Linked DNA regions of Paraburkholderia bryophila. The main gene of each other region encodes a partner of the protein of the gene in region 3 in a complex. Links are inferred from orthologs where the notes say so. Each region holds a gene or a part of one and is shown on either strand. Other genes may lie near its edges. The genes, in order: GGD40_RS03410, GGD40_RS03415 and GGD40_RS07250.

Evidence for each region.
Region 1: the proteins of GGD40_RS07250 (region 3) and GGD40_RS03410 are in contact, whole or in part, in a cryo-EM structure (PDB 9GE8), measured with the Escherichia coli proteins. The link is inferred for Paraburkholderia bryophila from one-to-one orthologs.
Region 2: the proteins of GGD40_RS07250 (region 3) and GGD40_RS03415 are in contact, whole or in part, in a cryo-EM structure (PDB 9GE8), measured with the Escherichia coli proteins. The link is inferred for Paraburkholderia bryophila from one-to-one orthologs.

What each region holds. Positions count from the first base shown.
Region 1 is NZ_JACCAS010000001.1:785,939-796,631, reverse strand. The notes cover bases 1-2,996. They hold GGD40_RS03410 (ABC transporter ATP-binding protein), read left to right. Parts: upstream 1-1,153; coding sequence 1,154-1,840; downstream 1,841-2,996. Other genes in these bases: pgi (glucose-6-phosphate isomerase), read right to left, coding at 1,997-2,996; GGD40_RS03415 (arylesterase), read right to left, coding at 451-1,155; GGD40_RS03420 (hypothetical protein), read right to left, coding at 1-331. Outside these bases: more of pgi, read right to left, coding at 2,997-3,619; GGD40_RS03400 (NAD(P)H-hydrate dehydratase), read right to left, coding at 3,911-5,500; GGD40_RS03395 (FAD-dependent oxidoreductase), read right to left, coding at 5,607-6,902; purL (phosphoribosylformylglycinamidine synthase), read left to right, coding at 7,229-10,693.
Region 2 is NZ_JACCAS010000001.1:794,333-799,048, reverse strand. What follows is about bases 1,721-4,716. They hold GGD40_RS03415 (arylesterase), read right to left. Parts: upstream 3,573-4,716; coding sequence 2,868-3,572; downstream 1,721-2,867. Other genes in these bases: pgi (glucose-6-phosphate isomerase), read right to left, coding at 4,414-4,716; GGD40_RS03410 (ABC transporter ATP-binding protein), read left to right, coding at 3,571-4,257; GGD40_RS03420 (hypothetical protein), read right to left, coding at 2,407-2,748; GGD40_RS03425 (SurA N-terminal domain-containing protein), read left to right, coding at 1,721-2,258. In the rest of the region: more of GGD40_RS03425, read left to right, coding at 321-1,720. UniProt on the Escherichia coli protein: TesA is a multifunctional esterase that can act as a thioesterase, lysophospholipase and protease.
Region 3 is NZ_JACCAS010000001.1:1,612,265-1,623,024, forward strand. What follows is about bases 3,114-6,176. They hold GGD40_RS07250 (ABC transporter permease), read right to left. Parts: upstream 5,872-6,176; coding sequence 3,355-5,871; downstream 3,114-3,354. Other genes in these bases: GGD40_RS07245 (group II truncated hemoglobin), read right to left, coding at 3,114-3,328; GGD40_RS07255 (DUF4126 domain-containing protein), read right to left, coding at 5,934-6,176. In the rest of the region: GGD40_RS07230 (SDR family oxidoreductase), read left to right, coding at 1-109; GGD40_RS07235 (ArnT family glycosyltransferase), read left to right, coding at 374-2,266; GGD40_RS07240 (DUF924 family protein), read right to left, coding at 2,284-2,922; more of GGD40_RS07245, read right to left, coding at 2,915-3,113; more of GGD40_RS07255, read right to left, coding at 6,177-6,545; quaternary ammonium compound efflux SMR transporter SugE, read right to left, coding at 6,824-7,144; two-component system response regulator KdpE, read right to left, coding at 7,311-8,009; GGD40_RS07270 (DUF4118 domain-containing protein), read right to left, coding at 8,002-10,760.

The DNA.
Region 1 (10,693 bases), 820 kb from region 3 along the record:
CGCTGATGGCGCCGGTAGCGTCGCTACCCGCACCGCCGTTCGCGCGGAAACCGACCCACGTCCCCTTGCCGGAATACGACGGACGCACCACCGCGGCCGCGCCGTTAGGCGGTTGCTGGCCCGGGACATAAACGTCCATGGCCTGATCGTTAGCCATCGTGTCTTGCGACACGACCTGCTGTTGCGAGCCGTCTGCCCATTTCTGCGCGATGCAGGTGGCGACGGCCTTCACCGGTTGCTGGCTTTCACCGACAGATTGGACGCCTGCAGGCGGTTGAGCGGCGCAGGCAGAAATTGCCACGGTCAAAGCGATTAACGGTAGGTATTTCACGTTATCTCCTCAAGAGACGCTCAAAAATCGAGCCGGGTTACACGGGATTACGAAAGTGTCAGATAGACCTTACCGATCCGTGTTCCCAAAGTTCTGGAAACAAGTTGTTAGCGCGCTGTTCAGCGCGGCGAACTTGGTCGAAGGAGCGGCTTAACCACAGGCCACACGTTATTGAGTAGCACTGGCTGTGCCTGCTGGGTCGGATGCATCTGATCTGCCTGGAACATGTCCGGTTTGTCGGCGATGCCGGCGAGCAGGAACGGCACCAACGACACATGCAATTGCTGCGACAGTTGGCCGTACATGGCGTGGAACTTTTGGGTGTAGTCCGGGCCGTAATTAGGCGGTACGTACATGCCCACCAGCACAACCTTCGCGTGACCCTGTTGAGCCTGTTCGACGATCGTGCGCAGGTTGTCGTCGGTGGTGGAGAGTGGCACGCCGCGTAACGCGTCGTTAGCGCCGAGTTCGACGATCACGATGCTCGGCTTCAAGCGCTCCAGTAAGGCCGGCAAACGGGCGCGTCCGCCGCTGGTGGTGTCGCCGCTAATGCTTGCATTGGCGACGCTATAATCGATTCGCTCGGTGGCGAGGCGCTGGCGCATCAAGGCGACCCAGCCCGTGTCGCGAGGCAGGCCGTATTCGGCGGAGATGCTGTCGCCGAGCACGACGATCACCGGCCTGGCCGGTTCCGGCGCGTTGGCGGCGCGTGCCGCGAAGGGCAGCGAAAACAGGGTGGCGGCCACGAGGCCCAAGCCGAATGCCGAAGTCGGCGCTGCGGCGCGCGGCGCAATGGCGAGCACTTTCAACCTACGCTTCACCATGCTAAACAAAACTGATCCAGTCATTGAAGTGCGGGGTTTGTGCAAGAAGGTTAAGGATGCGACGGGCGAACTGACGATTCTCGACAACATCGATCTTGCTATCGATGCCGGCAGCAGTGTGGCGATCGTCGGCGCATCCGGGTCGGGCAAGTCTACGCTGCTCGGCTTGCTCGCAGGATTGGACAGTGCGAGTTCGGGCTCGGTTCGGCTGCTCGGTCGCGAGCTTACCGAATTGAGCGAAGACGAGCGGGCCGCATTGCGCAGCGGCTCGGTCGGTTTCGTGTTCCAGTCGTTTCAACTGATGCCGCATTTGACAGCGCTCGAAAACGTCACGTTGCCGCTCGAGTTGCAGGGCGGTGTGGGCACACGCGAAGCCGCAACGCGTGCGCGTGGTTTGCTGGAGCAGGTGGGGTTAGGGCAGCGCACGGGCCACTATCCGAAGCTGTTGTCGGGTGGCGAGCAGCAGCGTGTGGCATTGGCGCGCGCGTTCGTCACGCATCCGGCGATCCTGTTTGCGGATGAGCCGACCGGCAGTCTCGATGCCGCCACCGGCCACGCCGTGATCGACCTGATGTTCGAGATGAATCGCGCGAACGGCGCCACGCTGATTCTGGTTACGCATGATATCGAGCTGGCGCGTCGCTGCGACACGACCGTGACGATCGAGGCGGGACGGCTGGCTTGAAGCGACCCGACTAGCCCGAGGCGGCCAGGCAAATCAGCGTCACAAAAAACCGTCGCACCAAAAGCAAAGCGGGCCACGAATGGCCCGCTTTTTTATTGCTTACTTTTATTGCTCATTTTCGTAGCTCAGTCAGCGCGATCACCCGCGCGACTCAACTCACTTCTTCAACGCCGCCCGCGCGCGCGCGATCAACGCCGACGTCGACGAGTCATGCTTCTTCTCGTCCACGCTCGCCGAGGTCAGATCGGCCTCGACCACCTTGCCGAGAATCTTGCCGAGCTCGACGCCCCATTGATCGAACGGATTGATGTTCCACACCGACGCCTGCACCAGCACCTTGTGCTCGTACAACGCGATCAACGCGCCCAGCGTGCGCGCGGTCAGCGCGTCGACCAGCAGCGTGCTGGTCGGCCGGTTGCCCGGAAACACCAGATGCGGCGCGAGTTCCGGCTTGTCCGGACCGGCCACTTTCTTCGCTTCTTCCAGCGTGCGGCCGAGCATCAGCGCTTCACTTTGCGCGAAGCAATTGGCCAGCAGTTTCGGATGATGGCTGACGAGCGGATGTTCCGGCGTCATCACAGCGATGAAGTCGATCGGCACAATCGTCGGACCCTGATGCAGCATCTGGAAGAACGCGTGCTGGCCGTTCGTGCCCGGCTCGCCCCACGTCACGGCGGCGGTCGGGTAATCGACCATCGCGCCATCGAGTCGCGCGGACTTGCCGTTGCTTTCCATTTCGAGCTGTTGCAGATACGACGGCAGGAAATGCAGCGCATTCGAATACGGCGCGACCAGATAGCTTTGCGAGCCGAAGAAGTTGCGATACCAGATGCCGATCATGCCGAGCAGCACCGGCAGATTCTTTTCGAGCGGTGCGTCGCGGAAATGCTGGTCCATCTCGTTGGCGCCGGCGAGCAGCTCGCCGAACTGCTGCGGACCGATCGCGATCATGATCGACAAACCCACCGCCGACCACAGCGAATAGCGGCCGCCTACCCAGTCCCACATCTCGAACACGTTCTCTTTCGCGATGCCGAATTTGACCACTTCCGACGGATTCGCCGACACGCCGACGAAGTGTTTCGCCAGCGCGCTTTCCGGGCAACCCTTCTCGATGAACCAGTCGCGCAGCGAGCGCGCGTTGGTCATGGTTTCGAGCGTGGTGAACGTCTTGGAGACGATGATCGCGAGCGTTTCCTCGGGATCGATCTGCTGCATCACGTTGTACAGATCGGCGCCGTCTACATTCGACACGAAGTGCGTGGTGATCTCGGGCGTGGCCAGGTGATGCAGCGCATGCACGACCATTTTCGGCCCGAGGTCCGAGCCGCCGATGCCGATGTTCACCACATAGCGGATCCGCTTGCCGGTGTAGCCGGTCCATGCGCCGCTGCGCACCTGGTCGGCGAACGCGGCCATCTTCGCGCGCTCGGCCTGGACCTGGTCGAAGAACGGCGCTTTCGGATCGGTGGCGCGCAAGGCGGTGTGCAAGGCGGCGCGGCCTTCGGTCGGGTTGACGACCTCGCCGGCGAACATTGCGTCGCGGCGCTTTTCGACGCCGGCTTCACGCGCGAGTTGCACGAGCAGCTTGAGGGTTTCGTCGGTGATGCGGTTCTTCGAGAAATCGGCCGCGAGACCGCCGCCGGCGAACGCGAAGCGCTCGGCGCGGGTGGGGGCGGGATCGTTCTCGGGGGCGAACCAGTCGCGCAGGTGCGCATCGCGAATCTTGTCGTAATGCGTTTGCAGCGAGGACCAGGAGGGGAGCGAGTTCTGCGTCATAGCGTCCGTCTAACCAAGGGCACGAAGGAAGGCGAGCGCGTGAAGCGCTGCCGAGGATGAGGCAACGATGCTGTTAGAGCGATGCCGCGCGGCCGGTGATGTGCTGGGCGGTGGGGAGGCTTTAAGCGTTCGCCGCGCGAGTGCGAGTGCGCTGAAGCTTCGCCGCCACCCGCTTCGAATCCGACGCGCGGCGCAGTCGTTCAGTATAGCGGCCTTGTGTGAAGGGTGACAGGCAGGCGCGCTTTGGCGGCGCGGCGCAGAGTTTGGGATGCGGGCGCCGCGTCCCACGTCTCACCCTTCCGTCGCCGGATAAAACAGCCGGTTCAGCAAACTCCGCACCATCGGCGCCAGTTCGCCCGCCGTCAAGCCAGCGGGACCATGCCCTTGCGCCGTCAGCGTGTCGGCGGCGAGGCCGTGCAGATAGACGCCCGCCAACGCCGCTTCGTAGCGCGGCAGATGCTGCGCGAGCAGCGCGCCGATGATGCCGCCGAGCACGTCGCCGGTGCCGCCCGTCGCGAGCGCGGCGTTGCCGGTCGGATTGATCGCGAGGCGGCCGTCGGGCGCGGCGATGATCGTGCCGGTGCCTTTCAGCACCACCACGCTGGCAAAGCGCGCGGCCAGCGCGCGCGCCGCGCCGAGCCGGTCGCGCTGCACGCCGGGCGCGTCGGTGCCGAGCAGGCGCGCGGCTTCGAGCGGATGGGGCGTGAGAAGGCACGGATCGCCTTGCACGCCGCGCGCGGTGAGTTCGGCCGCGAGCGACGGATCTTTCGCGATCAGATTCAGCGCGTCCGCGTCGAACAGTTTCGGCATGTCGAGTTGCAGCACGTCATGCAGTACCTGGGTGGCGCGCTCGCGCTCGCCCATGCCGCAGCCGATCGCGAGCGCGTCCATCTTGTCGAGCGGGAGAGCGTCGATCGCGTGCAGCATCAGTTCGGGATGCGGCGGATCGTAGGGCGGCGCGCCGTCGCCCAGCAGCGCGACGTGCACTTTGCCCGCGCCGGTGTACAGCGCCGCGCGCGACGCGAGGATCGGCGCGCCGCACATGCCGGTGTCGCCGCCGACCACGGCGAGGCTGCCGAAGGTGCCCTTGTTGGTGGCGAAATCGCGTGGCGGCAGGAAGCCTGCGAACAGGTCGGGCGCGTTGAGTTGCACGGCCGTGCGTTTGCTGGAGTCGATGCCGATCGGTGCAACGGTGACCGAGCCGGCGAGGTCGCGGCCTTGCGCGGTGAACAGCCCCGGTTTGGCGGCGATGAAGCTGATCGTGTGTGTGGCGTGCACGGCCGCGCCGTCGCTTTCGCCGACCACCGTGCCGGTGTCGCTGTCGAGGCCGCTGGGGACGTCGAGCGCCAGCACGCCGCCTTTACGCGGCCGCGCTTTGGCGCGCTGCGAAAGTTGGCGTGCGACCGTCGCGAAGACGCCGTCGAGGGCGCGTGTCAGGCCGATGCCGAACATGCCGTCGACGAGCCAGGTGTAGCCGTCCAGCGACGCGGGCGGCGCCGTGCTGATCGCCACGCCGGCAGCACGCGCCAGATCGAGGGCCCAGCGGGCGTCGTCCGGCTTCACGTCGACCGGCATGCACAGTTCCACGGCAATGCCACCTTTGTGCAGTTCCGTCGCGAGGACCAGCGCGTCGCCGCCGTTATTGCCGGGGCCGGCGATCAGCCACACCTTCTGCTTTGCCCGTTCGATCGACGTGTCGCGTGTGATCAGCTCTTGCAGGAAACTCGCCGCGGACTTGCCGGCGCGCGCCATCAGCGTGTGCTCGGGCAAGCCGGCCGCGGCCTGCGATTCGGCGAGCCGCAGATCGGTCAGCGTCAGTAAAGGCAGCGCCTTGTTGCGAGGGCGGGTGAGGGTGGGCGGGGTGAGGTCGGCTTCGGTCATGGCGGCGGGCGATTCGCCTTGGGGCTAGGCCCAAGGCGAGGAAGCTGGAGAAGCCGCTATGGTAGTGCCGATGAGCGCGCCGCGCGAACCCATCGGCCGGCTGCGACTAGAAACGGTCCGCGCGCAGCGCCGCTAGCGTATCCGCCGGCACATCCGACGTCTGACCGGACATCAGATCGGCGATCAGTTTGCCCGCGCCGCAGGCCAGCCCCCAGCCCGCCGGGCCATGACCGACATTGACGAACAGGCGCGGATGCAGCGCGTTGCCGATCACCGGCAAACCATCGGGCGACAGCAGTTTGACGCCTTCCCACGGCAGCGCCGCCGAGATCCGCGCCGCGCCCGGAATCCAGTCGTGCGTGGCCTGGCCGAGCAGCGCCAGCGCTTCTTTGGTCAACGCTTCGCCGAGCGGCTTGTCGATCTGGGCGGCGCTCTGCAGCACCGCGCCACCCGCAATTCGCAGCCGATGATTCATCCGGCTGATCGCAATCCGCTTGACCGCGTCGACGATCGCCACATGCGGCGCGCATTCTTCATGCGCGATCGGCGCGACCAGCGTATGCAGGCGCAGCGGATGCAGCGGCAAGCGCAAGCCGAGCGGTTCGAGCAGCGCGAGGCTGCCGTACCCGGCGGCCACGACGACCGCGTCCGCATGGATCACGTCGACCTCGCGCGAACGCGACGACGCGCCCGGCCGTGGCGCCAGTTCTACCGACGCCCGCTGACCTTCGAGACGGATCGCGGAGACTTCGCAGCCGAGCATGAATTGCACGCCGCCCTGGTTATCGAGCGTCTGCTTGATCAGCTTGGCGAACAGCGGCGAGTTGGCCGTGCGTTCCTGATCGAACAGCACGCCGCCGGCGAACTCCGGCTCGGCGCGCACCGAGTGCTCGAACGCGCTGCATTCGGCGGGTGTCAGCACGTGATGCGGCACTTCGTTCTGGCGCAGCAGTTCGAGCGCCGGCTGGGTCTGCTCCCACTCCTGCGCGGAGCGCACGAGGTACAGCAACCCGCTGGTCTGTTCGAATTCGAGGCCGAAGCGCGCTTCGACGTCGGCCATGGCTTCGCGCGACAGCTCGATCAGCGGACGTAGCCGGCCATATTGGCGGCTGAAGGCCTCGGGGTCCTGCAAGGTGGCGAGTTGTTTGACGAACTGGCGCGCCGGGCCGGTGAAGCCGGTCTTGCTGATTACGCCGTTTCTGGCGTTTTGCCGGCTGGCCATGAAAGTCGGACCGAACCAGACGTCGAGCGGCGTGGGCAGCACGGTGCCGCCGTGGCCATAGGTCGCGCCCTGCGCCACCGTGGCGTGACGCTCGACGACGCAGACCCGGTGACCGGCCGCGCGCAATTGATAAGCGGTGGCGACGCCCGCAATCCCGCCGCCGATGACGATGACATCCATGTTCTGATTCGAATGGCCGACGGGACGCCGAAGCGGCGCGCTCCCGTTGAGCGTGACATGCGGCGCGCGTTGCCCGGTCTGACTCATTGCCTCAGGCCGCTCGCGCCGATCTGGTGAAAGGCCGAATGATAGCAGTCAAAGCGCTCGCGCGGCCACGCGGGCGGCACGCCGGAAAGCGTCGCGCGGCGCGCCGCGAGCAGGCCGAAAGCGCACCGGCAAGGCCGCCGGAAGCCCTTTCCCGGGGTATAATCTCGGACTTCCTTTCCGCCTCACGTCGCCTGCACGCGCGACTTCTCGGCATCACTGAGCGACGCAAAGTCAAGTCCATGGCCCACTTCTCGTGTTTCCCCGGCGCTTCGGCCCTTTCCGATTTCCGTCAAACCCGCCTGCTCGACACGCTCACGCGCATCGACCCGAACATCATCGGCGTGCGCGGGCAGTATCTGCACTTCGTCAACGCCCAGAGCGAGCTGTCCGCTGAAGACACGGCGAAGATCGAAGCGCTGATGCACTACGGCGATCCGCTCGAAGAAAGCAAAGAGCGCGGCACGGCCGAAACCTTCCTCGTGGTGCCGCGCTTCGGCACGGTGTCGCCGTGGGCCAGCAAGGCCACCGATATCGCGCATCTGTGCGGTCTCACGCAGGTGCGCCGGATCGAGCGCGGCGTCGAGTACACGGTCACGCTGAAGAGCGGCCTGCTGGGCGGCAAGAAGGCGCTCTCCGACGAAGCCCGCGCGGCCGTCGTCGCCGCGCTGCACGACCGCATGACCGAAAGCGTGTCGAGTTCGCGCGAGCACGCGCTGCATCTGTTCGACGAACTGCCGGCCAAGCCGCTGCAAACCGTCGACGTGCTCGGCCACAGCCGCGGCGCGCTGGAAGCGGCGAACACGGAACTGGGCCTGGCGCTCGCCGACGACGAAATCGACTACCTCGTCGACGCGTTCACGAAGCTCGGCCGCAACCCGACCGACGTCGAACTGATGATGTTCGCGCAGGCCAACAGCGAACACTGCCGTCACAAGATTTTCAACGCGGACTGGACCATCGACGGCGAGAAGCAGGACATCTCGCTGTTCAACATGATCCGCAATACCGAGAAGCTGAACCCGCAAGGCACGATCGTCGCGTATTCGGACAACTCGGCGATCATGGCGGGCGGCATGGCCGAGCGCTGGTTCCCGCGCACGCCGGCCGACCTCGGCGCGAGCGAATTGCCGGAACACTACCGCCGTGGCGTCGAACTCACGCACACGCTGATGAAGGTGGAAACGCATAACCACCCGACCGCGATCTCGCCGTTCCCGGGCGCCTCCACCGGCTCCGGCGGTGAAATCCGCGACGAAGGCGCGACCGGTCGCGGCGCGCGTCCGAAGGCGGGTCTCGCCGGCTTCACGGTGTCGAATCTGGCGTTGCCGGACGGCGTCGAGGCATGGGAAAACGCGCGCGACGTTGCGCAGCCCCTCACACACCGCAATCCGGCCGAGCAGCACGAAGCGTATGGCCGTCCTGACCGCATCGCGTCGCCGCTGCAAATCATGATCGACGGTCCGCTCGGCGGCGCCGCGTTCAACAACGAATTCGGCCGGCCGAATCTGGGCGGCTATTTCCGCGCTTACGAGCAGAACGTCGCGGGTCTGGTGCGCGGTTATCACAAGCCGATCATGATCGCCGGCGGGATCGGCAATATTTCCGACCAGCACACGCATAAGCACGATCTGCCGGAAGGCTCGCTGCTGATCCAGATCGGCGGCCCGGGCATGCGGATCGGCATGGGCGGCGGCGCGGCGAGTTCCATGGCGACCGGCACGAATACCGCCGAGCTCGACTTCGACTCGGTGCAGCGCGGCAACCCCGAAATCGAACGCCGTGCGCAGGAAGTCATCAACGCGTGCTGGCAGCTTGGCGACAAGAACCCGATTCTGAGTATTCACGACGTCGGCGCGGGCGGCTTGTCGAACGCGTTCCCGGAAGTGGTCGACGGCGCGAGCAAGGGCGCGTTGTTCGATCTGCGCAAGATCCAGCTCGAAGAGAGCGGCTTGTCGCCTCGCGAAATCTGGTCGAACGAAGCGCAAGAACGTTACGTGCTGGCCATCGCGCCGGCCGATCTGCCGGCGTTCGAAGCCATGTGCCAACGCGAGCGTTGCCCGTTCGCGGTGATCGGCACGGCAACCGCCGAGCGTCAACTGAAGGTGATCGACTCCGAGCAGAACGCGGACAGCGCGCATCAGCCGGTCGATATGCCGATGGAAGTGCTGCTCGGCAAAGCGCCGCGCATGCATCGCGACGTCAAGCGGGTCGAGCAGAAGCTGGAACCGGTGGACGTCACCGGGATTGCGTTGCCGGACGTCGCGGTCAGCGTGCTGCGTCACCCCACGGTTGCGAGCAAGTCGTTCCTGATTACCATCGGCGATCGTTCGGTGGGCGGCACGACGGCGCGCGACCAGATGGTCGGCCCGTGGCAAGTGCCGGTGGCCGATGTCGCGATTACCACGATGGACTACGCGGGCTTTACCGGCGAAGCGATGACCATGGCCGAGCGCACGCCGCTCGCCGTGATCAACGCGCCGGCGTCGGGCCGCATGGCGGTTGGCGAAGCGGTCACGAACATCGCGGCCGCGCCGATCGCATCGCTCGACAAGCTCAAGCTGTCGGCGAACTGGATGGCCGCGTGCGGCGCAGCCGGCGAAGACGCCGCGCTGTACGACACGGTCAAGGCGATCGGCATGGAACTGTGCCCGGCGCTCGGCATCAGCATTCCGGTCGGTAAAGATTCGCTGTCCATGCGCACCAAGTGGGAAGACCACGGTGTCGCGAAAGAAGTGGTCGCGCCGGTCTCGCTGATCATCTCGGCGTTCGCACCGGTTGAAGACGTACGCAAGCACCTCACGCCGCAACTGCGTCGTGCGAACGGTACGGACGGCGTGGGCGACTCGGTGCTGATCGCGATCGACCTGGGCCGTGGCCAGCATCGTCTGGGCGGCAGTATTCTCGCGCAGGTCACGCAGCAGGTCGGCGACACGGTGCCGGACGTCGACGATCCGGAAGATCTGAAGCGTTTCTTCGCCGCGATCCAGGCGCTGAATCAACAAGGCAAGCTGCTCGCGTACCACGACCGCTCGGACGGCGGCCTGTGGGCGACGGTGTGCGAAATGGCGTTCGCGGGTCACGTGGGTGTGTCGCTGAACGTCGACATGCTGGTGCTCGATCCGAGCCACGAATCCGACTACGGCGACGCGAAAGACTGGGCCAAGCAGACCAGCGGCCGCCGCGAAGACCGCACGATCCGTGCGCTGTTCAACGAAGAACTCGGCGCGGTGATCCAGGTGCGTGCAACGGACCGCGATTCGGTTCTGGCCGCATTGCGCGAACACGGCCTGTCGGCGTGCTCGCATGTGATCGGCAAGCTCAACGAGCGCGACACGATCGAAATCTATCGCGACGCGAAGAAGATCTACGAAGCGCCGCGCACCGATCTGCATCGCACGTGGAGCGAAGTGAGCTGGCGTATCTCGCGTCTGCGCGACAACCCGGCTTGCGCCGACGCCGAATACGACATGCTGTCGGACGCGGCCGATCCGGGCATCACGCCGGTATTGAGCTTCGATCCTTCGGAAGACGTGGCCGCACCCTTCGTCGGCAAGAGCGCTCGTCCGCGTGTCGCGATCCTCCGTGAGCAAGGCGTGAACTCGCACCTCGAAACCGCGTACGCATTCGACCGCGCCGGCTTCGACGCGCACGACGTGCACATGAGCGATCTGCTGGCAGGCCGTGCCAATCTGGCGGATTTCGCC
Region 2 (4,716 bases), 820 kb from region 3 along the record:
ATTCACTATAGCGGTATTAGATCGTGAAACGGGTGCTTAGCTCAGTTGGTAGAGCGGCGCCCTTACAAGGCGTAGGTCGGGAGTTCGAGCCTCTCAGCACCCACCAGTTTCCGGTTTAGTCGAGTGTCTCAGTCAGCGCAGTATCAGTGCAGTACAAGGAGTGGTAGTTCAGTCGGTTAGAATACCGGCCTGTCACGCCGGGGGTCGCGGGTTCGAGTCCCGTCCACTCCGCCAGTATCCTCGAAAGGCGAACTACGGTTCGCCTTTTTTATTGCCCGCTGTTGTAAGATCGGGCGTTCTGTTTTTGGCACCCCTCACGCATGCTCGATTTTTTCCGTAATCACAAACGCCTGATGATGGTCATGCTCATCCTCGTCATTGTGCCGGGGTTGGGTTTTGTGGGTATTCAAGGCTTCCGCGGCTTCTTTGACGAAAGTGCGAATGTCGCGAGCGTCAACGGTCACAAGATCACGCGCGCCGAATACGACGACGCGATGCGTCAGCAGCTCGACCGTGCCCGTCAGATGCTCGGTGCGCAGTTCGACATGAAGTCGTTCGACACGCCTGAGCGCCGCAGCGAAATGCTCGACGGTCTGATAGAGCAGCGCGTGTTGGCCGACGAAACACAGCGCCTGCATCTGACTGCGTCGGACGACGCGGTGCGCCGCGTGCTGCTGAACGACCCGGTGATCTCGTCGCTGAAGAATCCCGACGGTTCGATCGACGTCGAGCGTTACAAGCAGTTGCTCGCGATGCAAGGCATGACGCCCGATCAATACGACGAGCGCGTGCGCTACAGCATCGCCACGCAGCAATTGCCCGTCTCGATCCAGAGCAGCGCATTCACGTCGAAGACGCTCGCGCAGCATCTGACCGACCTCGCGGAGCAGCAGCGTGAAGTGCAGGGCATCGCGTTCCATCCGCGCGACTACGCGGCGAAAGTGCAGCCGACCGACGCGCAACTGCAGGCGTATTACGACGCGCACAAGAACGACTTCGCCACGCCCGCTACCGCCACGATCCAGTATCTGGTGATGTCGCCGGCCACGCTGGCGGCGTCGGCGCAGCCGAGCGACGCGGATCTGAAAAAGTACTACGACGACAACATCGCGCACTTCCGCACGGACGGCCAGGTGCGAGCCAGCCACATCCTGATCGCGGCGCCGAAAGACGCGAGCGCCGCCGACAAGGCGAAGGCCAAGCAGAAGGCTGAAGAGTTGCTCGCACAGATCAAGGCACATCCGGATCAATTCGCACAGATCGCGCAGCAGAATTCGCAGGACCCAGGTTCGGCGTCGAAGGGCGGCGATCTGGGTTACTTCGGTCCCGGCATGATCGCCGGCGGTAAGGCGTTCGACGACGCAGTGTTCGCGTTGAAGAAAGACGAAGTCAGCGGCATCGTGCAAACGGACTTCGGCTATCACATCGTCAAGGTGACGGACGTGAAGCCGGCCGTAACCAAGCCGTTCGACGAAGTGAAGGACCAGATCTCGAAGGACCTGAAGACGCAACTCGCGACCAAGGCATTCAGCGACGATTCGGAAGGCTTCACGTCGATCGTCTACGAAAAAGCGAAGAGCCTGCAACCGGCCGCGGACAAGTACAAGCTGCAAATGCAAACCGCTACGGTGACGCCGCAGCCGGATCCGAAGCTGCCGCCGGGCAGCCCGCTCGGCAATCCGAAGTTCCTGGCCGCCGTGTTCGCGAGCGACGCAGTGACCGCGCGCAACAACACGCAGGCCATCGATGTCGGCGGCAACACGCTGATCGCGGCGCACGTTACGGATTACAAAGCGGCCGCCGTACCGGCGCTCGACGCGGTGAAAGACGCGGTGCGTCAGAAGGTGATCGCGGTTCAGTCGGACGAAGCGGCGCACAAAGACGGTATCGCGAAGCTGGCCGACTTTGACAAGTCCAAGTCGACCGCGGGCTTTTCGTCGCCGCTGAAGGTGTCGCGCAATGACGCGCAAGGCGTGCCGCCGGCAGCACTGAGTGCAATCTACAAAGCAGACGCGCAAAAATTGCCGGCTTACGTTGGTGTGGACCTCGGTGCCGATGGTTACGCGATCTATCGTGTGAACGCGGTGGTTGCGGGCGCACCCATCGATCCGCAGCGTCTGGCCGCAGCGCAGCAACAGATTGCGCAAGTCGACGCGCAATCCGAATCGGAAGCGTATCTGCAGGCTGTGCGTGCGCGTTCGAAGGTCAAGTTCTTCGGCGCGCTCGACAGCAGCAATGCACCGGCGAGCGGCGAATAAGCCTCAGCGTTCGCGCTTGTCGATACAAGCTTCGATGCAAAAAAGCCCCGCAATTGCGGGGCTTTTCATTTGGCGAGCGTTCCAAAGTTTTAGACGCGTTATCGATAAAGATCGCCAAATGGTTTGCTGCAGTGCTTCACAGAGAGAATCACAGGCAACCGCTGATGGCGCCGGTAGCGTCGCTACCCGCACCGCCGTTCGCGCGGAAACCGACCCACGTCCCCTTGCCGGAATACGACGGACGCACCACCGCGGCCGCGCCGTTAGGCGGTTGCTGGCCCGGGACATAAACGTCCATGGCCTGATCGTTAGCCATCGTGTCTTGCGACACGACCTGCTGTTGCGAGCCGTCTGCCCATTTCTGCGCGATGCAGGTGGCGACGGCCTTCACCGGTTGCTGGCTTTCACCGACAGATTGGACGCCTGCAGGCGGTTGAGCGGCGCAGGCAGAAATTGCCACGGTCAAAGCGATTAACGGTAGGTATTTCACGTTATCTCCTCAAGAGACGCTCAAAAATCGAGCCGGGTTACACGGGATTACGAAAGTGTCAGATAGACCTTACCGATCCGTGTTCCCAAAGTTCTGGAAACAAGTTGTTAGCGCGCTGTTCAGCGCGGCGAACTTGGTCGAAGGAGCGGCTTAACCACAGGCCACACGTTATTGAGTAGCACTGGCTGTGCCTGCTGGGTCGGATGCATCTGATCTGCCTGGAACATGTCCGGTTTGTCGGCGATGCCGGCGAGCAGGAACGGCACCAACGACACATGCAATTGCTGCGACAGTTGGCCGTACATGGCGTGGAACTTTTGGGTGTAGTCCGGGCCGTAATTAGGCGGTACGTACATGCCCACCAGCACAACCTTCGCGTGACCCTGTTGAGCCTGTTCGACGATCGTGCGCAGGTTGTCGTCGGTGGTGGAGAGTGGCACGCCGCGTAACGCGTCGTTAGCGCCGAGTTCGACGATCACGATGCTCGGCTTCAAGCGCTCCAGTAAGGCCGGCAAACGGGCGCGTCCGCCGCTGGTGGTGTCGCCGCTAATGCTTGCATTGGCGACGCTATAATCGATTCGCTCGGTGGCGAGGCGCTGGCGCATCAAGGCGACCCAGCCCGTGTCGCGAGGCAGGCCGTATTCGGCGGAGATGCTGTCGCCGAGCACGACGATCACCGGCCTGGCCGGTTCCGGCGCGTTGGCGGCGCGTGCCGCGAAGGGCAGCGAAAACAGGGTGGCGGCCACGAGGCCCAAGCCGAATGCCGAAGTCGGCGCTGCGGCGCGCGGCGCAATGGCGAGCACTTTCAACCTACGCTTCACCATGCTAAACAAAACTGATCCAGTCATTGAAGTGCGGGGTTTGTGCAAGAAGGTTAAGGATGCGACGGGCGAACTGACGATTCTCGACAACATCGATCTTGCTATCGATGCCGGCAGCAGTGTGGCGATCGTCGGCGCATCCGGGTCGGGCAAGTCTACGCTGCTCGGCTTGCTCGCAGGATTGGACAGTGCGAGTTCGGGCTCGGTTCGGCTGCTCGGTCGCGAGCTTACCGAATTGAGCGAAGACGAGCGGGCCGCATTGCGCAGCGGCTCGGTCGGTTTCGTGTTCCAGTCGTTTCAACTGATGCCGCATTTGACAGCGCTCGAAAACGTCACGTTGCCGCTCGAGTTGCAGGGCGGTGTGGGCACACGCGAAGCCGCAACGCGTGCGCGTGGTTTGCTGGAGCAGGTGGGGTTAGGGCAGCGCACGGGCCACTATCCGAAGCTGTTGTCGGGTGGCGAGCAGCAGCGTGTGGCATTGGCGCGCGCGTTCGTCACGCATCCGGCGATCCTGTTTGCGGATGAGCCGACCGGCAGTCTCGATGCCGCCACCGGCCACGCCGTGATCGACCTGATGTTCGAGATGAATCGCGCGAACGGCGCCACGCTGATTCTGGTTACGCATGATATCGAGCTGGCGCGTCGCTGCGACACGACCGTGACGATCGAGGCGGGACGGCTGGCTTGAAGCGACCCGACTAGCCCGAGGCGGCCAGGCAAATCAGCGTCACAAAAAACCGTCGCACCAAAAGCAAAGCGGGCCACGAATGGCCCGCTTTTTTATTGCTTACTTTTATTGCTCATTTTCGTAGCTCAGTCAGCGCGATCACCCGCGCGACTCAACTCACTTCTTCAACGCCGCCCGCGCGCGCGCGATCAACGCCGACGTCGACGAGTCATGCTTCTTCTCGTCCACGCTCGCCGAGGTCAGATCGGCCTCGACCACCTTGCCGAGAATCTTGCCGAGCTCGACGCCCCATTGATCGAACGGATTGATGTTCCACACCGACGCCTGCACCAGCACCTTGTGCTCGTACAACGCGATCAACGCGCCCAGCGTGCGCGCGGTCAGCGCGTCGACCAGCAGCGTGCTGGTCGGCCGGTTGCCCGGAAACACCAGATGCGGCGCGAGTTCCGGCTTGTCCGG
Region 3 (10,760 bases):
GGGCCGCCCGGGCAGCGCCGACGAAGTGGCGCAATCCATCGTCTGGTTGCTGAGCGACGCCGCGTCGTACGTGACGGGCGCGCTGCTCGACGTGGCCGGCGGCCGCTGAGCGCCGTTTTCCCCCGCTCTCATCTCCCACCAGCCGCTTCTCGCGGCGATCTTTTTCTCTCCTCCTTACAGATTCCCGTCGATTTGACGAGGAATCGCGGTCAGGTGCGAAATAGCCGCGCCGATTCCCGCATTTTCTGTAATCAACAGTAATAAACTCGGACTACAATCGCTGCGAATCGCATGGCATGCAAGCGCCTGCGACACCTGGCAAAAAACATCAGTAAGCGGCCCATGTTGCCGCCTACGGCGATTAGAGATCTTCATGCAAGAAAACCCATCCGCGCCATTGGGCACGGGCGCGGGTACGCCCAACGGCCTCCTCGCCGATGCAGGCACACCCGCACAACCGGCGCCCGACGCGCCGGCTCGTCCCGCCGATCGCGGCGCGCGGCGCTGGCGCGCGCTCGCCAAGGCGCGTCCGTTGCGCTGGATCGTCGCGCTGGCCATCCTGTGCGCGTGGATTCTGCCCGGCATCCTCGGTCATGAACCGTGGAAGCAGGACGAGACCTACACCTTCGGGATCATCCAGCACATGCTCGACACCGGCGACCTGGTGGTGCCGACCAACGCCGGTCAGCCCTTCGTCGAAAAGCCGCCGATCTACGACTGGGTCGCCGCCGGACTGGCGTGGATGTTCGGCCGCTACCTGCCCTTGCACGACGCGGCGCGTCTGGCCAGCGCGCTATTCGCCGCCGTGACCGTCTACTACACCGCGCGCGTCGCACGTCGCGCGGTGAATGCCGCAAGCTGGTTCGATCTGCGCGTGATCGGCACGCTCGCGTTGTTCGCCAGCACGCTGGTGGTCGTCAAGCACGTGCACGACATGATGACCGACGTCGCGCTGATGGCCGGCGCGGCGCTCGGCTTCTGCGGTCTGTTCGAACTGGTGCTGGTGCATTTGCGCGACGAGGCGCGTCTATTGCCGGTCGACGTACGTCGCCGGCGCGACGCCGTGCGCAGTGCCGCGGCCATGTTCGGCGCGGGCGTCGGCGTGTCGCTGCTGGCCAAGGGGCTGTTCGTGCCGCTGGTATTCGGCGCGACCACCTTCGCGGTGCTGGTGCTGTATCCGGCCTGCCGCAGCCGCAGCTTCGCGGGCGCGCTCGGCCTCGCCGCGCTGGTCTGTGCGCCGTTCGCGCTGATCTGGCCGATCTGCTTCTATCTGCGCTCCGAGCCGCTCTTCATGGTGTGGCTGTGGGATAACAACGTCGGCCGCTTTTTCGGTTTCTCGGTCGCGCAGCTCGGCTCCGAAAGCGAGAGCCGGCTGTTCGTGTTGCGCACCGTATTGACCGTCGGTTTTCCCGTGGCGCCGCTGGCGTTGGCTGCGCTCGTCGGCGGCGCATGGCGGCGCTGGCGCGATCCGCGCGTGGCGCTGCCGACGATCTTCGCGTGCACGGGTTTCGTCGTGCTGCAAAGCTCGGCGACGATCCGCGAGCTGTACATCCTGCCGTTCATCGCCCCGCTCGCGCTGCTGGCCATGCAAGGCGTGGAACGGCTGCCGCGCCGTCTGCATACCGTCTGGGACATGACGAGCCGCGTGCTGTTCGGCAGCACGGCGGCGCTCGCGTGGATCGTCTGGTCGATCATGAGCAATCCGGCGAACACGCATGCGTCGCTGCACTGGCTCGGCCGCTGGCTGCCGCTCGATTGGGTGCTGCCGGTCAAGCCCGGCCTGATCGCCGCGGCGCTGGCCATGACGCTCGGCTGGCTGTGGCTGCTGCCGGTTTTCAAGTTCGCCGGCAAATGGCGCGGCGTGCTGAGCTGGTGCGCCGGTGCGATTCTGGCGTGGGGGCTGGTGAGCACGCTGCTGTTGCCGTGGCTCGACTATGGCAAGAGCTATCGCGCGGTGTTCGAAGACCTCGGCGCGAAGATGAATATCGAGTGGAACGACGGCGACTGCATGGCGAGCAGCGCGCTCGGCGAATCCGAAGCGCCGATGCTGTACTACTACACCGGTATCGAGCATCAGCCGACGGCCGATACCCGCTCGACCGAGTGCACGTGGCTGATCATGCAAAGCCGCCGCGACAACGCCAAAGCGCCGGAAGGCGACGACTGGCGCCTGTTCTGGTCAGGCGCGCGTCCGGGCGACACGGATGAATTGCTGCGGGTGTTCGTGCGGACCCCGGCTGCCGATGTGAGCGGCGGCGGGGACTAACAGGGCGCGGGGCGCGTTCAGAACGACGATCCCCGTGTCTGTAGAAACGCGAGTTCCTCCGCCGTCGACTCGCGCCCCAGCACCGCATTGCGATGGGGAAAGCGCCCAAACCGCTCGATGATGTCCGCATGGCGCACCGCAGAACGGTAATACGATCCGCCCTGCGACTCCGCTTTCAACCGTTCGAACAAACGCAGCGATTCGCGCTGGCTGTCGAGCGTTTCGTCGTGTTCGAACGGCAGATACGCGAAGGCACGATGATGCGCGCCCGGCAACAACCGATCGGCGCCGCTTGCGACCATCTGCCGCGCGATCTGCAACGCCTGATGATCCGCCGCGAACGCGCGCGGCGTGTTGCGATGGCAATTGCGGGAGAACTGATCCAGCACGACGATCAACGCCAGCGCACCCAGCGGCGTTCGCGTCCAGTCGTCGAGTTGCGCTTCGCGCGCTGCGTCGATCAGCGTGCCGAAACGTTCGCGCAGCAGCGTATCGAAGGCGTCGTTGCGAGAGAACCAGCGCTTGTGCGCGTGGCCGAAGCCCGGCGTACCCGGCGCGTCGAACCAGCAGTCGAGCACGGCGCGCGCTTCAGGCGCGAGCGACGCGTGGTCCGCGCACGCCGCCGTACCCGATGTCGCGCCAGACCCTTCAACCATTTCGGTTGCGCATCCAGTCGGCGGTTTCGAAGAACGAACCCAGCAGACGCTCGCGCAACGGCTCGTCCAGACCAATATCCTGCATCGCCCACGCCATGCATCTGAGCCACTGGTCGCGCTCGCTCGACGCAATCGCGAACGGCAAATGCCGGGCCCGCAACCGCGGATGCCCGAAGCGGCTGATGTAGTGATCCGGCCCGCCCATCCAGCCGCACAGAAACCAGAAAAACTTGTCGCGCGAACCGTCGAGCGACGCCGGGTGCAACGCCCGAATGCCGGCGAAGTCCGCCTCGAGATCCATCAGGTCATAAAACCGGTCGACCAGCTCGCGCACGCGCGCTTCGCCGCCCACCAGTTCGAAGGCCGTCGGCTGTGCCGCGGACACTTCGTCGTCAAGATCGCTCATACCCACTCGTCAAACAGAAAGAAAAATCACGCGTCCCGCAGCGATTGCAACGCAGGGCGCGCCAACACATGCCGCAAGCTCAACCAGCCGCCGAGCCCAGCGCACGCGACACCCGCCGCAATGCCCGCCGGCAGCACCCAGGGATCGAAGCTCAGATAAAACTCGAACACGCGCGTGGCCAGGACATAGCCGATGATCTGCGCACCGATCGCCGCCATCAAACCGGCCAGCGCGCCCACCGCGACGAACTCGGCGATCTGCACCGCGCGCACCTGGCGATGCGACGCCCCCAGCGCGCGCAGCAGCGCGGATTCTCGCATGCGCTCGTCGCGCGTGCCGGCCAGCGCCGCGTACAGCACCAGCACGCCCGCCGCGAGCGTGAACGCGAACAGGAATTGCACCGCACCGATCACCTGCTCCAGCACCCGCTGCACCTGCGCGAGGATCGGCCCGGTGTCGATCGCGGTGAGGTTCGGATAGGTGGCGATCAGGCCGTCGATCGTCGCCTGTCTGTTCTGCGGTAAATGGAAACTCGTGATGAACGTCGCGGGGAAATCCTTCAACGCGGCCGGCGGCATCAGCACGAAAAAGTTGACCTTGAACGAACCCCAGTCGAGCTTGCGCACGCTCGTCACCGGCGCCTCCATCTGCAGGCCGGTCACATCGAAGCGCAGCGTGTCGCCGGGTTTGACGTTGATCAGCTTGGCGAGCCCCTGCTCGATCGAAATCTGCGGCGCTGTCGCGGCGCCGTACCACTTGCCGGCGGCGAGCACGTTGTCGTCGGGCAGCTCGGACGTGTACGACAGATTGAATTCGCGGTCCACAAGACGCTTGGCGTCGTCGCCCTTGAACGAATCCGGATTGACCGGTTTGCCGTTGATGGCGATCAGCCGGCCGCGCACCATCGGCGATAACGCCGCGTCGGTCACGCCGTGCGCGCTCAGATACTGCGTCACGACGTCGCGCTGATCGGGCTGGATGTCGATGATGAATTCGTTCGGCGCATCGGGCGGCGTCGATTTGCGCCAGCCGGCCACGAGGTCGTTGCGCGTCATCGCGATCAGCAGCAGGCACATCAGGCCGATGCCGAGCGCGGTGATCTGCAGCGCACTCGCGCCGCTGCGCCGCTCCAGCGACGCCAACGCATAGCGCCAGCCGATCCCCGCATTGACGCGCTCGCTGCGCACGAGCCGCGCCGCGCCCCACAGCGCAACTCGCGCGATGCAAGCGAACACCAGCATGCCGCCCGCGAAACCACCCGCGACGATGCCGCCGAGCTTCAGTTCGCCCGCCGCGATGATCAGCAAGCCAGCGAACAGCGCGATGCCGAGCGCGTAGGCCGCCCACGCGGTGCGCCCCGCCTCGCCCCATTCGCGGCGCAGCACGCGCACCGGCGGCACGCGCGTGAGCGGCAGCAGCGGCGGCAACGCGAAACCGAGCAACAACACGAGACCGGCGGCGATGCCTTCGAGCATCGGCCAGATCGTCGGATACGGCAGCACCACGTCGATCAGCGTGCCCAGCCACGTCAGCAACGCCAGATGACCGAGATAACCGAGCACCACGCCGACCAGACCGCCCACCAGACCGAGCCCGGTGAACTCCAGGATGAACAGCGCGCGCAGCGTCGACTGACTGACGCCGAGGCAGCGCATCGACGCGCAGCCGTCCAGATGCCGGCGCATGTAGCGATGCGCGGCCATGGCGATCGCCACGGCCGCCAGCAGCGCCGTGAGCAGCGACACCAGCGTGAGGAAATGACTCGCGCGGTCGAGCGTCTGGCGCACTTGCGGCTGGCCGTCCTGCAACGATTCGAGCGCGACGCCGCGCATCTTGCCGTCGTCCACCCGCTCATGCGCGAACTGCGCGAAATTCGCCACCGACGCATCCGTGCCCGCCACCAGCAGCCGGTACGTCACGCGGCTGCCGTAGGCGATCAGGCCGGTCGACGGCACATCGTCGGCGCGCAGCATCAGGCGCGGCGAAAAATTGACGAACGCGAAGCCGCGGTCGAGTTCGCGCGTGATCACCGCGCCGATCGTGAAATCGCGGCTCCCGACCTTGACCTTATCGCCGACGTGCAACTTCAACGCGTCGAGCAGCGCCTGATCGACCCACACGGTGCCGGGCGCCGGAATCGAACGCGTGGGATGGTCAGGCGCGCCGGGCGCCGGGGCGATGCGCAACTCGCCGCGCAGCGGATAACCGACCGACACCGCCTTGACGGCGGCGAGCCGCGAGACCGGCTGGGCGCCGGTCGAATTGACCATACTGGGAAAAATCGCCGTGGTGGCGGTGTTCAGTCCAAGCGCTTTGGCTTGCTGACTGAATTGCGGATCGACCGGATGATCGGCCCGCACGATGAAATCGGCGGCGATCATGCGCCGCGCGTCGCGCTCGAGCCCCTGGTGCAGCCGGTCGGCCAGAATGCCGACGCTCGACAGCGCCGCGACGGCCAGCACCAGCGCCAGCAGCAGCATGGTCAACTCGCCCGCCCGCCAGTCGCGCGCGGTCATGCGGAGCGCCTGACGCAACACCTCCATGCCGCTCAGCCCACGCGCTTTTACCGCGGCTGCGCGCGCCGTCGAACCCCGTACCGTTTCACTCAATCGTGCCTGCTCCTGGCAAAGCGCGACACCATATGCGTCGCCATCCCGCGAAAGCCGCCCTGCACGCCGCGCCACAGCCGCGGCAAGGCCCAGCCGGCCAGCATCAGGAAGCCGACCATCAGCACCAGAAACGCCACCGGCACGAACAGCGCGAGCAGCATGCCGCCGAACACGAGACCGTCTTCGGCGGTCGACGTGACCACGTTCGACACCGGTTCCGGCGACAGATTGATCAGCGCGCGCGTGCCGGCTTTCGCCAGATGCGCGGTGCCTGCCAGCGTGCCGCCCGCAAGCGCGGCGACCGTCAGCAGCGCCGGATCGGCATGGCCGAGCGCGCCGGCGGCCAGCACGGCGCCGGCAGGAATGCGGATGAAAGTGTGGATCGCGTCCCACAATGAATCGAACGCGGGGATCTTGTCGGCGAGAAATTCGGTGACGGTCAGCACGCCGGCCACGCCGATTACCCATGGCGACGACAGCGCGGACAGCGTATCGGGGAGATGGATCAGGCCGAGCCGGGCGAACACGCCGGCCAGCAGGACCGTCAGATAGAGGCGCAGACCGCTGCCCCATGAGAGGCCCGCAGCGAGCGAAAGTGATTCAAGCATGGCCGCCTCCGGGCGCGCTGTGCGTGCCGGGCGCTTCGACGGTAAAAGCAGGCGGAGCCACCGCACCGAAGTCGTCAGACCCGCGCCAAGCCGGCCGCGCCAAATAGGCCGCGGGCAATGTCAGGTTGGATTCGATCTCATTATAGCCACGTTAATTCGCAGAACGCAGAGACGTGAACAATTGGCGAATTCTAGCGGGCCGTGTGGCGGGTGGATTGACGCATTTTCCGCGCTTTTTGAGGCGAATCGTAAGGTTTTCGGGACACCTGGGCGGCGCCTCAATGCCCCGACGACAGTTTCAACCCGATCAGCCCGATCACGATCAATGCCGCGCTGGCCACTCGCGCCACCGTCAACGCTTCGCCCATCATCACGATGCCGAAGATGAACGCGCCGACCGCGCCGATCCCCGTCCACACCGCGTAGGCGGTGCCGAGCGGGAGCTGGCGCATCGCCATGGCGAGCAGCACGAAGCTGCCGAGCGCGGTCACGATCGTGAACACGGACGGCCCCAGGCGGGTGAAACCTTCGGACGTTTTGAGACCGGCGGCCCAGGCCACTTCGAGCAAACCGGCGATCAACAGAAGAAACCAGGACATGAGACAACTCCATGGTCAGATGGGGCCGTCCCCGTTTGTAGCGGATGCGTAAGGTCGTCCTTACGATGTGTAATTATATCAAAATAGCCCGCAAGCCGCTCCCGGCCCGCCAGAAGCGGCTCCGCGCGCGGTTCGGGGCATGGTTCGGAGCCTCGTCAACCTGCCGTCAAACCGCTCCGACCAGACGGTAACCAACCCCCGTTTCCGTGACGATATGCTCCGGCTGCGCCGGGTCGCGCTCCAGCTTGCCGCGCAGATGCGCCATGTAGATGCGCAGATAGTGATGACTCTCGACATGCGACGGCCCCCACACATCGCGCAGCAGTTGCCGGTGCGTCAGCACGCGGCCGGCATGGCGCACCAGCGTCGCGAGCAGCCGGTATTCGATCGGCGTCAAATGGATCGCCGTGCCGTCGCGGGTGACCTGGCGCAAGGCCAGATCCACCATCACCGCGCCGAAGCGCACCTGCGGCGATTCGTTCGCACCGCCGTGATTGCGCCGCCGCATATGCGCGCGAATCCGCGCCAGCAGTTCCGACACGCCGAACGGTTTGGTGAGGTAGTCGTCCGCGCCGGCATCGAGCGCGGCGACCTTTTCGCTCTCCTGCGTGCGCGCCGACAGCACGATCACCGGCAGCTCGCTCCAGCCGCGCAATTCGCGAATCACGTCGAGGCCGTCGGTGTCGGGCAGGCCGAGATCGACGATCACCAGATCGGGCTTGCGGGTGGCCGCTTCGACCAGGCCCTGCTTGCCGGTTTCGGCGTCGTGCACGACGATGCCCTCGCCTTCCAGTGCCGTGCGCACGAAGCGGCGAATCTGTTTTTCGTCTTCGATCAGGACGACGGTGATGCTCGGGTCACTCATGGGTAGGCTTGGCCAGCGGGGGGTTAAGTGATGAATCGTCGGCGTGACCGGCGAGCTCGCCATGCGTCGGAGAATCCAGCTCTTCGTCTTCCAGCACGTCCGGCGCGTCGGGCGGCGTTTCCACCGGCAGCGTGAACCAGAAGCGCGCGCCTTCGACGCGGCCGTCCGCGGCCACCCGGTTGAGCGCGCCGATTGTACCGCCGTGCGCTTCGACGATCGCGCGGCAGATCGCCAGGCCGAGACCGATGCCCGGCTTGGCCGACTCCTTCTCGCCGCGCGTGAATTTCTCGAACACGCGCGCTTCCATGCCGGCGGGTAGCCCGGGGCCGTTATCGTCGACGCAAACGCGCACGAACGACTTGCCGTCCGCGTCGAGCCGCTGCGCGCCGATGGTCAGCGGCGTGTCCGGCGCGGTGTATTTGGCCGCGTTCTCGAACAGGTTCGAGAAGAGCCGCTCCATCAGCACCGCGTCGAGATGCAGCAGCGGCAAATCGCCCGGCAGTTTGACCTGCACCGGATGTTTCGCCAGCACGCGTTTGCACGCGCGCAACGCGGCGCCGACGGTTTCTTCGAGCAGCGTCCACTGCTGATTCAATTGCAGACTGCCCGCCTGCAGACGCGCCATGTCGAGCAGATTCGTGACGATGCCGGTCATGCGCAACGCTTCCTCGTGAATCGCTTCGACGAGATCGTCGCCGGGTTGCGCTTGCGCATGCCCCTCGCGCGATTGCGCCAGCATCGACGAAAACCCGACGATGGTCGTCAACGGCGTGCGCAGATCGTGCGAGATCGCGGACAGCAGCGAGTTGCGCAGACGCTCCGATTCCATGTTGACGAGCGCGTCGCGCGCAATGTCGACGTAATGCACCCGCTCCAGCGCGAGCGCGATCTGCGCGGCGAACGCGTCGAGCATGCGTTGCTGCTCGGGCACGTCGAGCTCGTGTTCGTCGCGCATCACGACCGCGAGCACGCCGCGCGTGCGCATCGGCGCTTTCAGCGGCAGATACAAAGCGGCGGCAGCCGGCAACGTGTCGGTGCCGTGGCCGGCCGGCTTCTGCTGATCGTAGACCCACTGACCGACGTCGATATCGAGCAGCTCGCCTTCGAGCGTGACGGCCGCGTCCGGATCCTCGATCTTCTGCTTCACCTGATCGACGCTATCCGGCAACAGCATCGCCACGCGCGCACCGAACACCTCGCTAACGTGACGGCTGCCGATCTCGACGATCTGCTCGGTGGTCAGCGCCGCGGCCAGCTCGCGCGCCATCGCGTACATCGCGCCGGTGCGTTGCTCGCGACGCCGCGCGACGCTCGCCTCGCGACGCAGACTCGACGTCAGATGGCTGATCACGAGCGAGGTCAGCAGCATGCCGAAGAAGGTCAGCAGATACTGCGTGTCCGACACCGACAGCGACATGCGCGGCGGCACGAAGAAGAAATCGAACGCGGCCACGCTCAGGAACGACAGCACCACACCAGGGCCGCGCCCGAGTTTCACCGCGGTGAAGATCACGCCGAGCAGATACAGCATAACCAGGTTGGTCAGATCGATGTGATCGATCAGTTGACTCGACAGCAGCGTGATGGCCGTGCAGATCGCCAGCGCAATGCCGTACGCGCCGGGCGGCGACCGGCGTTCGCGCGCCGCGCTCAACGCGTCGCGCCATGCGTTCGCTGTCGTGTTCAGTAAATGACGATGCTCGCCGCCGTCCCGGTCGGACGACGCGCGAATCAGCGTGAGATCGAGTTCGCCGGTCTGTTCGGCAAGACGCTCGCCGAGCGGACGGCGCAGCCAGCGCTTCAGGCCGGTGCGCGCCGATGCGCCCGCCACCAGTTTCGACACGTTGCGGGCCTGCGCATAGCCGACCAGCGCGGCCACGGCATCGGTGCCCGCGAGCGTCGCGGTTTCCGCGCCGAGTTCGGCGGCCAGCTTCAGCGCATTGAGCGTGCGTTCACGACGCGCGTCGGGCAGGCGTTGCAGCGCGGGCGTCTCCACATACACGGCGAGCCAGTCGGCCTTCAGGCTGGCGGCGAGGCGGGCTGCCGCGCGCACCAGCATCGGCGCTTCCGGGCCTGGGCCGACGCATACCAGCAAGCGCTCGCGCGCCTGCCAGATGCGCTGGATCGAGCGATCGGCACGATACTCGCGCATCTGCGCATCCACCCGATCGGCGGTACGGCGCAGCGCCAGCTCACGCAGCGCGATCAGGTTGCCCTTGCGAAAGAAATTGCGCACCGCGCGCTCGGCCTGCTGCGGCAAATACACTTTGCCGTCGCGCATGCGGTCGAGCAGTTCCTCGGCCGGCAAGTCGACCAGCGTGACTTCGTCGGCGCGATCGAACACGCGGTCCGGCACCGTCTCCCACACGCGAATCCCGGTGATCTGGCCGACCACGTCGTTCAGACTTTCGAGGTGCTGCACGTTGACCGTGGTGTAGACGTCGATGCCCGCGTCGAGCAGTTCGTAGACGTCCTGCCAGCGCTTCAGATGCCGCGCGCCCTGCACGTTCGAATGCGCGAGTTCGTCGACGAGGATCAGCGTCGGCTTGCGCGCGAGCGCGGCGTCGAGATCGAACTCGCCGAGCTTGCGGCCGCGATACTCGATCTGCTGCAGCGGCAGCACGTCGAGCCCGTCGAGCAGCGCCGCGGTTTCGCTGCGGCCATGCGTTTCGGCGATGCCGACCACCACGTCCGCGCCTTCGTCGTAACGGCGCCGCGCGGCCTGCAACATCGCGTAGGTCTTGCCCACAC